Regions from separate parts of the Rhodococcus jostii RHA1 genome, predicted to be linked through region 2. Evidence: riboswitches for the same ligand, from Rfam matches in the RefSeq annotation. Region 2 holds a riboswitch; each other region holds the start of a gene.
What was found. Region 2 has a riboswitch for cyclic di-AMP ahead of RHA1_RS34290 (transglycosylase family protein). Riboswitches for the same ligand answer to the same signal wherever they lie in the genome.

Region 1: it holds a riboswitch for cyclic di-AMP, as region 2 does, so the genes downstream of both, RHA1_RS44465 (NlpC/P60 family protein) here and RHA1_RS34290 (transglycosylase family protein) in region 2, are expected to answer to the same signal.
Region 3: it holds a riboswitch for cyclic di-AMP, as region 2 does, so the genes downstream of both, RHA1_RS24255 (transglycosylase family protein) here and RHA1_RS34290 (transglycosylase family protein) in region 2, are expected to answer to the same signal.

The regions. Positions count from the first base shown of each region.
Region 1 covers NC_008268.1:1,196,981-1,201,904, forward strand. Annotated here, with positions in the region: gene RHA1_RS05420 (hypothetical protein) at 1-360, opposite strand, end outside; gene RHA1_RS05425 (C40 family peptidase) at 410-1,462, opposite strand; gene RHA1_RS44465 (NlpC/P60 family protein) at 1,842-2,387, opposite strand; cyclic di-AMP (ydaO/yuaA leader) riboswitch at 2,402-2,566, opposite strand; gene RHA1_RS05435 (DEDD exonuclease domain-containing protein) at 3,033-4,799, shown strand; gene RHA1_RS05440 (Lrp/AsnC family transcriptional regulator) at 4,796-4,924, shown strand, end outside.
Region 2 covers NC_008268.1:7,514,154-7,519,077, forward strand. Annotated here, with positions in the region: gene RHA1_RS34275 (SRPBCC family protein) at 1-454, opposite strand, end outside; gene RHA1_RS50735 (hypothetical protein) at 709-867, shown strand; partial or broken gene RHA1_RS52215 (hypothetical protein) at 879-1,270, opposite strand; gene RHA1_RS49635 (hypothetical protein) at 1,755-2,153, shown strand; cyclic di-AMP (ydaO/yuaA leader) riboswitch at 2,590-2,803, shown strand; gene RHA1_RS34290 (transglycosylase family protein) at 2,812-3,393, shown strand; partial or broken gene RHA1_RS34295 (IS630 family transposase) at 3,506-4,587, opposite strand.
Region 3 covers NC_008268.1:5,238,345-5,243,268, forward strand. Annotated here, with positions in the region: gene RHA1_RS24245 (helicase-associated domain-containing protein) at 1-2,227, opposite strand, end outside; gene RHA1_RS24250 (hypothetical protein) at 2,288-2,476, shown strand; gene RHA1_RS24255 (transglycosylase family protein) at 2,543-3,124, opposite strand; cyclic di-AMP (ydaO/yuaA leader) riboswitch at 3,133-3,346, opposite strand; gene RHA1_RS24260 (YccF domain-containing protein) at 3,581-3,958, opposite strand; gene RHA1_RS24265 (hypothetical protein) at 3,989-4,228, opposite strand; gene RHA1_RS24270 (cold-shock protein) at 4,382-4,792, shown strand; gene RHA1_RS24275 (DUF2771 domain-containing protein) at 4,853-4,924, opposite strand, start outside.

The DNA.
Region 1 (4,924 bases), 6.3 Mb from region 2:
CTCGTAGCCCCAGTCCGAGAATTCCACCCCGGCAACGTTGCCCGCCCGCCGCGTCTCGGCGGCCAGGAATCCCGGTGCCGCCGCCTGATCCATCAGACCGGACAGCCGGGCCGCGTCGTTCGTCCGCACGGCCGACGCCCACGTGTCGAGGAGCGTCTGGACGGCTGCCGCACGCGCCTCGGCGTCGGCTTGCGCGGTGCCGACGGCCCCGTCGGCGTCCCGCTCGGTCCGGGAGAACCCCGTCAGTGCGAGTACGACGACGACGGCGAGGACGAGTCCGGCCAGTGCGGCCAGCTCCCACGGGCGCGCCTGACGGCGCGAGGTCGGATCCGTTGCGGGAGACGGGTCTGAAGCGGGCACGCCGGTGAGTGTATGAGCACACCCGGCCGCCGCTGTCGGACGGTCGCCGTCAGTAGCGGCGCGCCCCGTAGAAGGGGAACTTCGCCATCGACTCGATCTTCACCGGAACACCGAACGTCGAGGCGTGGAGAATGTTGCCGTTGCCGGCATAGAGGCCGACGTGGGACGCGTCGTTGTAGAAGAGGACGACGTCGCCGGGCTGCAGGGCGTCGCGGGACACCGGGGTGCCGCCGCTGGCCTGCGCCTGACTGGACCTGGGCAGCGTCTTGCCGATCTGCTTGTACGCCCACACGACGAGTCCCGAGCAGTCGAATTCGTCCGGACCGGTGGCGCCCCACACGTAGGGGTCGCCGATACGGGTCATGCCTGCCTGCAGCGCGCTCGTGCCCGAGCCAGGGGTGAGATGCGCGAGGATCGTGTTCGGGTCGAAGCCGGGCGGGAACGGCGTCCCCGCCAGCTGGTCGCGTTCGGCGCCGGTGAGATCTCCGAATGCCTTGATCACGTCGGCGATCTGCGCCTGCAGGTCGCTCTGCTTGCGTTGTAGATCGTCGCTCACCGCTTTCGCTTGCTCGGTCGCGGAGCGTGCGGCATCCGCGGACTTCTTCGACGCCTCGGCGGCCTTCGTGGCTTCCGATGTGGCGGACTGGAACTGCGCGACCTGATTGCGGGTGTCGTTGGAGATGGCGTCCAGAGCGGACATCTGGTCCAGGAGCTGCTGCGGCGAATCGCTCACCATTACGGCGAAGAGGCGATTGGTCCGTGCGCCCTGGTAGTTGGCGGTGGCGAGCTTGTTCACGACGGGCTGGAAGACGGCGACGCGCGCGTTGGCGGCGTCGAGCACACCCTGGTCCGCCGCGAGCTCGGCGTCGGCGTCGCGTTGCGCCGACTGCTTGGCCTCGAGATCGATCTGCGCGTTGTGGAGTGCCTCCGACGTCTGCTCGGACTGCCGGGACAGGTCACCGAGCTTTGTCAGCGCGTCGGTCGGGTTGGTGGTGACCGGGTCTGCACCCGCCTGGATCGCGGGCAGCGACACGAGCGCCACCGACAGCACGCCGGCGGTCAGCACGCTGCCCAGGGAGCGCTTCATCTTGTGTGAGGCCACGGAAATGCAGTTCTCCGATCGTCGCTCTCCACCAGCCGGGTCGGGTGTCCGATGCGCGGCTCAGGGATTTCCTCGGCCGATGCGACCGTGGAGTGCCGAAGAGGTGGTGACCCGCGTTGCCGCCCGGTTGGCGCGACAAGACTTCGCAAGGTCTCGGATAGGTTACGGAATGGCATACGTTTGTGTCCACCTGTGTCACGAACGGGGTGGCGGGGACCACCCGACGGGTGAACGACACGCTGTCTGCCTGGGGCGCAACGACATCGAGGGTGGGTTCGAATCGTGATTCGAACCACCCTCGGTGGTCGTGCGAGATCCTACGAAGCTACCCCGTGCATCCCCGCGCTCGACTCGGTGGATGCCTCGCGTCGCGTGTGGATCAGTAGCGGCGTGCGCCGTCGAAAGGCATGGACGCGATGGGCGCCAGCTTGACGGGCTGCCCCTCGGTGGAGGCGTGGATCACGTTGCCGTTGCCGGCGTAGATGCCCGAGTGCGATCCGCCGTAGAAGGAGACCACGTCGCCGGGGCGGAGATCGGACTGCGACACGGGAGTGCCTGCCGCCGCCTGCGCGTAGCTGGTGCGCGGCAGGTTCAGTCCGGCCTGCTTGAACGCCCACTGCACCAGACCGGAGCAGTCGAACGAGTTGGGGCCGGCGGCGCCGTAGACGTACGGCGAGCCGAGCTTGGTCTGTGCGGCCTGAACGGCCTTGTCACCTGCGGTGCTGGCCGGCGCCGGGGGCGCAGGCAGGTTCGGGACACCGGGGATCTGCGGGATGACGACACCCGGGATCTCGAAGGTTCCGACTCCGGGGATGGTGACGGGATCTGCGGCCGCGGGGGCCGCGGTAGCGGTGAGCGCTCCGACTGCGAGCGCGCCGGCGACGACTGCCCGTCGCACATTCCGCTTGGAAACTTGTGACGCCACGAAAGGGGTACTCCGTTTCTTCCATTCATCCGCCGACCGAGTTAGCTGACGGGTTCGGGCTGGGAAGATCAGCCCTACCCACCGGTGCGTGAGGACGTCCCGGCGGGATTCACCCCAGTAGAAACTTGGGTTCCCGGTACGGCCACTCTCGCGAGAGACCGATTAGGCGGTGACTAGCGATGCTGCCCCGGTGTTGGGGCTGCGAGACTCCGCTAGGTCTCAGGAAGGTTACGAAATGGAATACCCCGATGTCGACCGGGACACGCGGAAAGTGTCCGTTTGGGCCGATTTGGGCTTCGCGGGCGCGCGATACCCACATTCGGTAACGACTGGATAACAGGCGGTTGGTTTCCGATCCCTTTTCGATAGCGGGAGTGGGCATTTTCGCGGAGCCTGACGACTCCCCGATGTCTTCTCGACCAGTGTTCCTGCTGTTCAGCGGGGTGCCGCGGACCGCACCCGCCGCACGCGCCGGACCTGCCGGCACCGGTCCCCGCCCCGTCCGGACCCCTCCTTCGCGGTCGCGCGCCCGACCCTCGCACCGCCCGCGACCGTCGCCCGAGGCGGGCAGTGTGATCCTCGTCTCTCCGGGCTCTTCGGGCTCGCCGGGCGGTTCTGTCGGTGCCCGTCCATACGCTCTGAGCCGTGAGCGTCCCCGGTGTACCCGAACAGCTGAGATTCGACGAGCTCGACACCCCACTGCGGGACACCACGTTCGTGGTGGTCGATCTCGAGACCACCGGAGCGCGGCCGGGCGAGGACGCCATCACCGAGATCGGCGCCGTGAAGATCCGCGGTGGCGAGGTGATCGCCGAAATGGCCACCCTCGTCGACCCGGGGCGGTCCATTCCCCCGCACATCGTGGAGATCACCGGCATCACCACCGCCATGGTGATCGACGCCCCGCGGATCGAGCGAGTGCTGCCGGCGTTCCTCGAGTTCGCACGCGGGGCGGTGCTCGTCGCGCACAACGCCCCGTTCGACACAGGCTTCCTCAAGGCCGCCGCGTCCGCGACCGACACCCCCTGGCCCAAGTTCACCGTGCTCTGCACCGTCAAACTGGCCCGGCGCGTCCTCAGCCGCGACGAAGCGCCGTCGGTCAAGCTGTCGTCGCTGGCCCGGCTGTTCGACGTCGGGACCACTCCGACCCACCGCGCACTCGACGACGCCCGTGCCACCGTCGACGTCCTGCACGCCCTCATCGCGAGGGTCGGCAATCAGGGAGTGCACAGTCTCACCGAGCTCGTCGACTACCTTCCCGACGTCTCCTCGCACCAGCGGGCGAAACGCTCGCTCGCCGGCCATCTCCCCCATGCCCCCGGCGTCTACCTCTTCCGCGGACCGTCCGACGAGGTCCTGTACGTCGGCACAGCCACCGATCTGCGCCGGCGGGTGCGCAACTACTTCACCGGCTCCGAGACGCGCGGCCGGATGAAGGAGATGGTGGCGCTGACCACCCGGATCGACCACGTCGAGTGCGCGCACGCACTCGAGGCCGGTGTGCGCGAGCTCCGGCTGCTGGCAGCGCACACGCCTCCGTACAACCGGAGATCCAAGTACCCGAAACGCGGCTGGTGGATCACGCTCACCGTGGAGGCCTTCCCCCGGTTGTCGGTGGTGCGTACCCCGACCGCCGACTCGCTCGGTCCGTTCCGGTCGCGCTCGACCGCCGTCGACCTCGCCGACGTCCTCGCCGAGTACTGCATTCTCCGCACCTGCACGAGCCGCATCCCGAAGGGAAGGGAGCACGGTCCGCAGTGCCCACCCCGCGAGCTCGCAGGCTGCCCGGCGTCCGTCCACGACCGCGCCACGGAGGACGCCTACCGTCCCGGACCGGAACTCTTCCGGCAGTTCCTGCGCGGCCTGGACGACGCGCCGCTGCACCGCATGCGCGCACAGGTGGAGGAGCTGGCCGCAGGCGAGTTGTTCGAGAACGCCGCACGCCTGCGTGATCGCACCGCCGAGGTCGTGCTCGCGTTGCGGAGGATGCAGCGCCTGGCCGCCCTCACCGCGCTCGATCAGCTCGTGGCCGCTCGCCCGGCCGCGACCGGCGGCTGGGAGTTCGCGGTGATCCGTTCCGGGCGGCTCGCGTCCGCGGGCTGCGCGCGGCGCGGAATCCACCCGATGCCGGTGGTCGATGCGCTCGTCCTCACCGCCGAAACCGTCGTTCCCGACGCAACTCCGCTCCGCGGCGCGTCCCCCGAGGAGGCCGGACTGCTGGCGCGCTGGCTCGACCAGGAGGACACCCGCATCGTCAGCGCCTCCGCGGGCTGGTGCGAGCCCGCACGGGGCGCCGGATCCTGGTCCGAGTGGTGCGCACTCGCGCGAGCGGGGAGCGCGTCGACACGGGACGCCGAGAGCCGACCACCCGCACCGGGTTCCGCCGACCACCGCTTAGGCTGGCGATCATGATCAACGCCATCGTCCTGATCCACGCCGAAGCCCACCGCATCCCGGAGACCGCTCAGGCCGTCGCCGACATCGAGGGCGTCGACAAGGTCTATTCCTGCGCAGGCGACGTCGACCTGATCGCGATC
Region 2 (4,924 bases):
CGGGGCGGTCGACGTTCCCGCGCCAGGCGCCGGTTTCGGTGCCGCGCGCTTCGATGAACTCCTTGAACTTCGCCATGTCGGACTTCACCCGGTGGGTCAGGACACCAAGCTTGTCGGCGACGCTCTCCACCATTCCGTCCGGATCGATATCCATCTGCGCGGTGACCCGGGTGTGGGTGTCGTCGAGCCGGTGAAAGGTGACCACCCCGGCGTGGTCGGGGCCGACGTCGGACCTCCACGCCACCCGCTCGTCGGGGTGCTGCTCGGTGATCGTGGCGTTGAATTCCCTTCTCTGCCCGGCAATGTCCAACACCCAATGGGTGGTGGTGGAATCGATCTGCCGAACCTCCGTCACCCCCTCCATGAACTGAGGAAACGACTCGAAGTGGGTCCATTGGTCATACGCCACGCGGATCGGGACAGCGACGTCGACTGCTTCGGTGATTGTGCTCATGACTCGACGCTTACCCGCCCATCACCTCTCACACGCAGGGGCCCGCATCCAACAGTGGTCCGCGCAGAGGTCGAGGGCATGCCCACACGAGGTGGCAAGGTTGCTCGTTGTCGTCCCCGATCGGCTTCGGTCTTCACGTACTGACGTTGTTGCTGCCATGCCTTGGAGCTCACGCAGCGCACCAAGAAGGGTCAGCGATGGACCGGGGCACTTGGGGTGGGCATCGGCCGTTGACCTGGGCGTATCGTGAACTGATGAAGATGAAATCCTATCAGCGCACGGTTGCCGACTGGCTCGCCGAGCGGGACGAGCTGGTGGTGGAAATCCTCGAACTCGAGGGCCGGTTGGAAAGAGCCACACGTCGCCTCGAGGAGGTATCCGCCGAGATCGCCTGGCCGGGTGGAGCCCGATGAGCGCAACTCGTTCATAGCGGCGCGTTCGGGAACTTGCGTTCGCGCTGCCGGTGTTGGAAGCGCTCCCGCTGTTCGTCGAGGAGCAGGACCCCTCGGCGTTGGGTCCGGTGAGAGTCCCGGCGATCACGGTCCGGACGAGCAGGGCGTGCCGATCCAGGTCGTCGGCTCGCCGGGCCGCCTCCTCGTCGTCGAGTAGCCGTGCCGCCAGCCGGTCGCAGTCGATGAGGAGTTGCTCGTACGCCAGACGTGTCGAGGCCTGCTCGTCGAGCCGGGACAGCACGACCCATTCCGCCCACTGCAACGGTATGCGGGCCAGATGGTAGTTGAACCGCAGAAGGGCTAGCGCCGGGCCGCGCAAGGTTGTCACGATCGGCGACGCTAGCTGGTGTAGATGAACAATCATGGCCGCACGCGCGGCCTGTCCGGGCGCTGTCCGCGCTCGTGCACGGTGTGGAGTGCGCGGAGCGCGGCTGGTGCGGGGTCGACTCTGATCAACATAAGTGGGGTCCTCTCACGCCCCGCGTACCCACCGTTCGAGGTCTCAGACAGCGATCGGACCCATCGGGTGTCGTGTGCGCACGGTGCCGTGATCGAAGTACCGGCGGGCGGTACGTTCGGCGATGCGCTATCTGCTCCGCTACGGCAGCGACTCGGTCGGTGGGCAGGTCCTCGAGGCGCTTCGCGCGGACGGTCAGATCTATCCGTGCCAGTTCCTCGCCGAGGGTGGGACGGAAGTCGTGCTCGCCCGGCGGTGGTCGCGGCATCGGTGCTCCTGGTCGGAGCGGCGGTGTGTTCCGTGTCGGTGCCTCAAACAGATTTTCTTGCAGCGGATTCGGCGCCACTGCGTAGACTATGACTACGGGTGACGCGCCGCTATTCTGATCCGGTTGCCTGCGGGGTCGGTGATCGTCGCTGTCCCGTCGATGATCGTTTCCCGGGATGATGTCGCGGTGTTCGAGGTCGGCGGGGACACCGTCCATGCCGTCTACCTCGAACGCCACTATGGAGCTGCCGGCGCCGTACGGGTCCAGTGCCAGTTGCAGGGCCGACTTACCGGTGAGCTGCCATTCGGCGAGATCGGGCAGGTGACGGTCGGCAGGTCGGCCGAAAAACGTCGTGTACCAGGCAACGGCGGCCTCAACATCGACGACGGAGACTACTGCGTTTACGCGGCCGGGCTTCATGGACGGTCATCCTCCCCAGCGGGCCCGGAATGCATCGATTCGCCCCTCGACTCCGGTCAGCGCCTCGAGGGGGCGACCGAGTCACCGGCACCGGACGAGTAACAGGCCCACGCGACATCGTCCGCCCGACCTCGGGGAGAAGGCCGAGGCGCACCCTTCTGGTGTCGAGGTCGGTAACCATCGAGGCAAGGGCCTCGTCGCGACACAGCGCTCCGGCCAGCGACTCCCACTCGCAGCCGCGAATCTCGAGATGATCCCCTCTCGCTCATGCGCCCGGGCGAGGACATCGACGACGCACCGGTGATGTGAGCTCCGTCACATCACGGTCCGATAACGGAAGGGAAACGGCTCGGCGACGGGGACGTCTTGTCGCCCCGAGCTGGGAAGAGTCCCTGCGCGCCCAATGAGGCCCCGCAACAGGCGAAGACACTCCGCGTTATCAAATGGTGACACTGCGGCCTCGGCCCGTTACCGTCGTCACCGGCCGAGGAAACATCGGCCACATCCGGCCCGCCGCGCCAAACCTCGTCCCGCGGGTACCGGAGTCCCGACGAAGCATTCCAGGGACGAGGACGGGGGACCCAAAGTCCTCCAGGGAACGCAAGTTCTCAGACGGACACCGGCCCGAATGTGCTTCGCACACTCGGATCTTGGGGTGAAGCCAGACCCTCTCCAGCCAGGAGAGGCGAGGCCGGGCGACCTCTCAGCCCGAACCCGACAGCTGACCTCGCAGGCGCGTGTGGAGAGGATCTCGACCACTATGAGCGGACGCCATCGCAAGCCCACCAACACCGGCCGCACCGTCGCCAAGGTCGCCGTCACCGGCGCCATCATGGGCGTCGCCGGAGCAGCCTTCTCGGGCACCGCGAACGCGGCACCCGACTCCGACTGGGACCGCCTCGCGCAGTGCGAGTCCGGCGGAAACTGGGGAATCAACACCGGAAACGGCTTCCAGGGCGGACTCCAGTTCTCCCCGAGCACCTGGAACGCACACGGTGGAACCCAGTACGCGGCCACCGCCAACCAGGCCTCGCGTGAAGAGCAGATCGTCGTCGCCGAGAAGGTCCTCGACTCCCAGGGCTGGGGCGCATGGCCGTCCTGCTCCTCGAGCCTCGGCCTGAGCAGCGCACCCACCCAGCGCACCGCCCCCGCAACCGTGCCCGAGGCCCCCGCGGCGCCGGCACTCCCCGACCTCACGGGCGGCGTCCCCAGCACCAACGGCACCTCGCAGTACGCCGGTGTCGTCGACAACGCGATCGAGGCCGTCAAGGCTCAGGGCATCGCGATCGATCCCCAGATCCTGCAGCTCATCGACGCGAACAAGGGACTGCTCCCGCAGTAATCCCCCGCGATTCACAGAAGAGGGGCCCTGCACCGATCCGGTGCAGGGCCCCTCTTCTGTCGCCTGGTCGTGAGGGTCAGGTTTTCGGTGGATCTAGTGGTGTGTCTCTGATTTAGCTGATCTTTTCCAGTGCGACGCGGCCGCGCGCAACCTTGGCGAGGATGGATTCGGCGGTCGCGGTCCATTCGTACGGTCGGGGGCTTTCATTGTGGGCATCGAGGTATTCCTCAATGGAGGCGATGAGGTGCGGTACGGAGTGAAAGACCCCGCGCCGCAGAGCTTTATCAGTCAGCTCTCGGAACCAACGTTCGACGAGATTAAGCCACGAGGAGGAGGTGGGAGTGAAGTGCAGGTGGAACCGTGGATGCTTATCGAGCCAAGCCCGGACCTTCTCGTGCTTGTGGGTGGCGTAGTTGTCCAGGATCAGATGGATCTCCAAGTCCTTGGGCACCTCGCGGTCGATGGTGCGCAGAAATCTCAAGAACTCCTGGTGACGGTGGCGCGGCAGGCACTGGCCGATCACCTTGCCGGTAAGGACGTCGAGCGCGGCAAACAAGGTGGTGGTGCCGTGACGCTTGTAGTCGTGGGTCATCGTCTCGCCGCGCCCTTGATCATCGGGAGCGAGGCCTGGGTCCGGTCGAGGGCTTGCACCGACGACTTCTCGTCCGCGCACAACACGATCGCCCGCTCGGGCGGGTTCAGATACAGACCGACGACGTCGACGAGCTTGTCCTCGAATCGCGGATCATTCGACAGTTTGAACGTCTCGACCCTGTGCGGCTTGAGTCCGCGAGCAGACCACACGCGCTGGACGGTGTCCTTGGAGACCCCGACATACTCTGCCATCGTCCGGCAACTCCAATGAGTCTCGCCTTTCGGGCGGTAGTTCTGCGTCAGGTCCACGATCTCCTCGATCTTCTCCTGCGGGATCGAGGGCTTGCGACCACGACCCTTGCGCACCTCACCCAACCGCGCCATGCCGTCCTCGGCGAACCGCACCCGCCAGTTCGCCACCGATCCCGGCGATACCGACAACGCCTGCGCGATAGCAGTGTTAGCCATGCCCTCGGCCGCCATCAACAACGCCTTGGCCCGCACCACCTCCCGATGTGCACCCGACTGCGACCGCGCCAACGACTCGAGTACAACGCGCTGCCCATCGGAAATCTCCAAAGCTGGTACCGGGTTCCTCATGTACGGATTCTATCGAATCGATCAAGAATTATTTGCGAGACACACCACTAGCTCTGGCGCATCGGTTTAGTTCTTACTCGGGGTGATTCGGCCTTCGAACGTGATTGCAAACGCATTGAGAGCCGGCTTCCACCTCGCCACCCGTCATGCTCTTCCCTTGCCCTCGACCAAGTCGACACGCCTGGTGTGATGGTGGATGTCGCCGATCCCTGTTCCCAGGACGGCGCCGCGGACGCCGACAGCTCGGACACCGGCGGCCGGCATTGGCGGCACCCGTTCGGGCACCACACTGATTCCTCCGGTCACCGCCTGGCTCACTGACCGACACGAAAAGGAC
Region 3 (4,924 bases), 2.3 Mb from region 2:
CGACGCTCACGGGATCGACGATGCGGTGCGTCGCCACGCCCTGCGCGTCGACATAACCGATGGTCACGCTGGTGCGTTCCCGCGCCGCCGCGTTGAGCAGGGCGATGGTCGCGGCGCTGCTGGCCCGCGACCCGTCGGAGCGGATGCTGCCGGATCCCCGGGCCGACGCGGCCAGGTCGCCCGCGCGGAGGGTCCGGACGACCGCGTCGAGTTGGGCGTCCGTGGCGACGGCCGGGGTGCGGCCGGCGGGAGCCTTGCGCCGGGTCACGACCCGGGCGCCGCGGGGACGCAGGTCGACCAGGGCTCCGGACGAGTCCTCGCCTGCGGGCGCGAAACCGGCCGCCCGCAGTTCGCCCAGAACTTCCCGCAGCGGTGCCTGCGACACCGCAACCGTCGGAGCCAACGCGCGCAGGGCCAAAGTTGCAGCCACCGGCGACGCCAGGACCTCCGCGAGCAGGGTGGGGTCCTCGCAGCGGACGAACGACGCCGCGACCCCCGCCCGGAGCCGCCCGTGCCGCCTCGCGACGTCGTCGATCAGATACGACAGCGACTGCGGGACGGGTGTGCGCGACCGGGTCGCGAAGAGGCTGTGCAGTTCGGCCGCCGTCATCCCGACGTCGAGGGCACGCCGGACGCTGTCCTCGCTGATCCGGTACATCGACGCCGCACCGGCGGACTCGATGTCCGCGACCAGGGTGATCTGCTCCAGCAGGTCCGGAGTCAGCGGGCCGGGGGCGACGACGGTGAGGTCGGCCTGGACGAGGACGTGGTCGACGGGTTCGGGCAGCGACGCGTGCATCTCGGCCTCGGCGTCGCCGCCGTGGAGCAGTGCGCGTCCGGGTGAGCTGAGCGCTCCGCGGGCGACGAGTCCGAGCGTCGCGGCCTCGTCGAGGGTGCGTTCGACCGCGTGGACCCGCAACCGGGCACCCCAGCGGGGGCGGCGCCACGCCAGCAGTCGGCTGACCTCCGCCGGATCCGCCGAGTGGCCGCTGCCCAGTTCCGCCAGCAGTCCCAGGATCGCCTGCCGGTCGCGCGGCGCGGACGGCGCGCGCACCTCCTCGGACAGCGCGGCGACCGGTTTGTCGTTGGCATCGCGCATGCCGATGAACCACGCCATGCGCGGAAGTTCCAGCCACGCGGCGGCCAGAGCGTGCCACCGCCGGGCGACCGGCGCGGTGAGCCAGTTGTCGACCGCGGTGGTCGGGGCCCAGTAGTTCTCCCCGCTGTCGGACGTCGGCGCCGGATCCGGGGTGCCGCTCGCGATCAGTCCCGCAGCGGAGAGCAGTTCGACGAGCAGGCTCAGCCGGTTCTCGTCGATGCCGGACGTCTTGGCGATCCGGCGCAGTTCGCGGACACCGAGCCCACCTGCCCGCAGGGCGGGCGCCGGGATCTCGCCGAGAGCCTTGACGACGTCCTCGCAGTGGCGAACCAGTTCCAGCGCCTCACCTGCCGCGGCGGCGTTGATGTCGGTCGGCTTGTGCTTGCGGCCCGTGACGGTGGGAGCGGCCAGCGACGTGGGGTCGAAGACGGCCTCCCCGCGCAGGACCTGCCGCACCTGATAGGGCAGTTCGACGGTTTCGTCGTCGATCCACCGCAGCAGCCCGGCGGCGAGGAGTCGCTGCACGGGACGGTCGGGGGGTGTTCCCGGGGCCGCGTCCCGGGTGCGTCCGATCGAACTCGACTTCGACAGGGTCTCCAGGATGTCCCGCTCGACGCTCTGCAGTCCGGCCAGCGCGGCCGTGATGCCGGGTTCGTCCAGCGTCTCGTCGGGTTCGGCGCTGCGTCCGACCCGCCACGGGATGGTGGCCACGACAGCGGGAACGATGCGCAGCGACGTCTTGTCCCCCCAGACGATCCCCACGGACCGCAGGCCGTCCAGCGTGGCGTCGACGGTCTTCTTCGTCGCCCGCGACCCCACTGCGTCCTGCAGCGTGGCCCGCGGCACGGCGACCTCGTCGGCCCGTTCGAGCGCCAGGAGTTCGAGGATGCCGAAGTCCAGCGACGTCAGGTTGTCGGCCGCGCGGGCCACCGATGCCCGCTGTTCGGCGCGGCCGGCGAGGACGACGATCGTGGCAGGCGGTGGAACCGCCAGGTCGGGGCGCTTGCGGAGCAGATCCGTCAGTTCGGCGTCGCTGCGCGCGGCCAGCCAGTCCGCGAGGGTCGCGGCTCCGCGCGGGGAGGCAGCGGTGCCGTTGGTGCTCGCGGTGGCGTCGTCGGTGTCGGTCATCGACTATCAGATTAGAGACCTGGGCTGTACGTCGCCGAATGCTCCTGTCAAAATGGCACCGTGGCTAACAATTCGAAGAAGCAGTACGTGGATCCAGGGTGGCCCGAAACCGCCGATGGAGATAGCGCCGTGACCGAACTGTCGTCGAGCCGTGCGGGCGGATTGTCCCCGTTCGGCGAGGACACCGAGTTCCCGCTGCCGGCGGACTCGCTGCCGTACGCGCATCCGCACACCGTGATCAACCGCTGACCCGACGACACAAGAGGGGCCCTGCACCGGATCGGTGCAGGGCCCTCTTCTGTGAGTCGCGGGGGATTACTGCGGGAGCAGTCCCTTGTTCGCGTCGATGAGCTGCAGGATCTGGGGATCGATCGCGATGCCCTGAGCCTTGACGGCCTCGATCGCGTTGTCGACGGCACCGGCGTACTGCGACGTGCCGTTGGTGCTGGGGACGCCGCCCGTGAGGTCGGGGAGTGCCGGCGCCGCGGGGGCCTCGGGCACGGTTGCGGGGGCGGTGCGCTGGGTGGGTGCGCTGCTCAGGCCGAGGCTCGAGGAGCAGGACGGCCATGCGCCCCAGCCCTGGGAGTCGAGGACCTTCTCGGCGACGACGATCTGCTCTTCACGCGAGGCCTGGTTGGCGGTGGCCGCGTACTGGGTTCCACCGTGTGCGTTCCAGGTGCTCGGGGAGAACTGGAGTCCGCCCTGGAAGCCGTTTCCGGTGTTGATTCCCCAGTTTCCGCCGGACTCGCACTGCGCGAGGCGGTCCCAGTCGGAGTCGGGTGCCGCGTTCGCGGTGCCCGAGAAGGCTGCTCCGGCGACGCCCATGATGGCGCCGGTGACGGCGACCTTGGCGACGGTGCGGCCGGTGTTGGTGGGCTTGCGATGGCGTCCGCTCATAGTGGTCGAGATCCTCTCCACACGCGCCTGCGAGGTCAGCTGTCGGGTTCGGGCTGAGAGGTCGCCCGGCCTCGCCTCTCCTGGCTGGAGAGGGTCTGGCTTCACCCCAAGATCCGAGTGTGCGAAGCACATTCGGGCCGGTGTCCGTCTGAGAACTTGCGTTCCCTGGAGGACTTTGGGTCCCCCGTCCTCGTCCCTGGAATGCTTCGTCGGGACTCCGGTACCCGCGGGACGAGGTTTGGCGCGGCGGGCCGGATGTGACCGATGTTTCCTCGGCCGGTGACGACGGTAACGGGCCGAGGCCGCAGTGTCACCATTTGATAACGCGGAGTGTCTTCGCCTGTTGCGGGGCCTCATTGGGCGCGCAGGGACTCTTCCCAGCTAGTGGCGACGAGACGTGCGTATCGCCGAGCCGTTGCCCTTCCGTTACCGGGCCGTTATGTGAGGAAGCTCACATCACTGGGGAGCGTCGACGATGTCCTTGCCGAGGGGCATGAGCGAGATGGGGATCATCTTGAGATTTGCGACCGCGAGCGGAATCCCGATGATCGTGATCGCCATGGCGATTGCCGTCACGACGTGCCCGATCGCGAGCCACAGACCGGCGATGACGAACCAGATGACGTTGCCGATCAGCGAGGCGACACCGGCCGTCGGCTTGTCGATGACGGTCTTCCCGAACGGCCACAGCGCGTAGACGCCGACCCGGAACGACGCGATGCCGAACGGGATCGTGATGATCAGGATGCAGCACAGGATTCCGGCGACGAAGTACCCCAGCGCCAGCCACAGACCGCCGAAGATCAGCCAGATGATGTTGAGCAGAATTCTCATGATCGTCCCATCGGTCGGTGGTCGGGTGTGTCAGCGCGAGCGTCTGCCCTGTCTGAGCGCCGCGACGATTCCGAGGAGGAAGCCGATCGGGCACGCGAGGGCGATGAGATAGAGAACGAGGCCCGGTTCGGAATCGGAGAGCACCGGGGTCAGGAAGATCGCCACGATCGCGACGAAGCCGATCGCGAAGAGGGCGAGTGCGACGCGCAGGAGTCCGTCGCTCCTCCGGGGTGTGTGAGGAGTGCTCGGAGGAGTCGGTTCGTGGGCCACACCAGCAACGATAGTGCCTGGAAACCCGGATGTCGGAGGGGGTCTCTGCAAGGTAGACTGTGGGCACTGCGCGTCCCGCACCAGAGGTGGGGCGCGCTGTTTTGCATACCAAGTGCAACCAACTGCACTCCAAGTGATGAGCGGGTGAACGCGGTGCCGACCGGCAAGGTGAAGTGGTACGACGTCGAAAAGGGCTTCGGCTTTCTGTCGCAGGAGGAGGGGGAGGACGTCTACGTGCGTTCGTCCGCTCTTCCCGAGGGCGTCGAGGGCCTCAAGGCCGGCCAGCGCGTCGAGTTCGGCATGGCCGCCGGTCGACGCGGCCCCCAGGCTCTGAGCCTGAAGGTGCTCGACCCGGCGCCGTCGCTGCGTCAAAACGCCGCGCGCAAGGAGCCGTCCGCCAAGAAGCACACGCCGGACGAACTCCACGGCATGGTCGAGGACATGATCACGCTGCTCGAGGCGAAGGTCCAGCCCGATCTGCGCAAGGGCAAGTACCCCGACCGCAAGACCGCCCAGCGCATCTCCGAGGTGGTCCGCGCCGTCGCGCGCGAGCTCGACAGCTGATTCGACGGACAACGAAAAGGCCCCTGCGCTCCGGCGCAGGGGCCTTCTTCGTGTGTCGTGCTAGGCGGTCTTGATCGACCAGGCTGCCCGGGCCTTCGTGAGCCCCTGCTCGTCGATGACGGCGGACGGCAG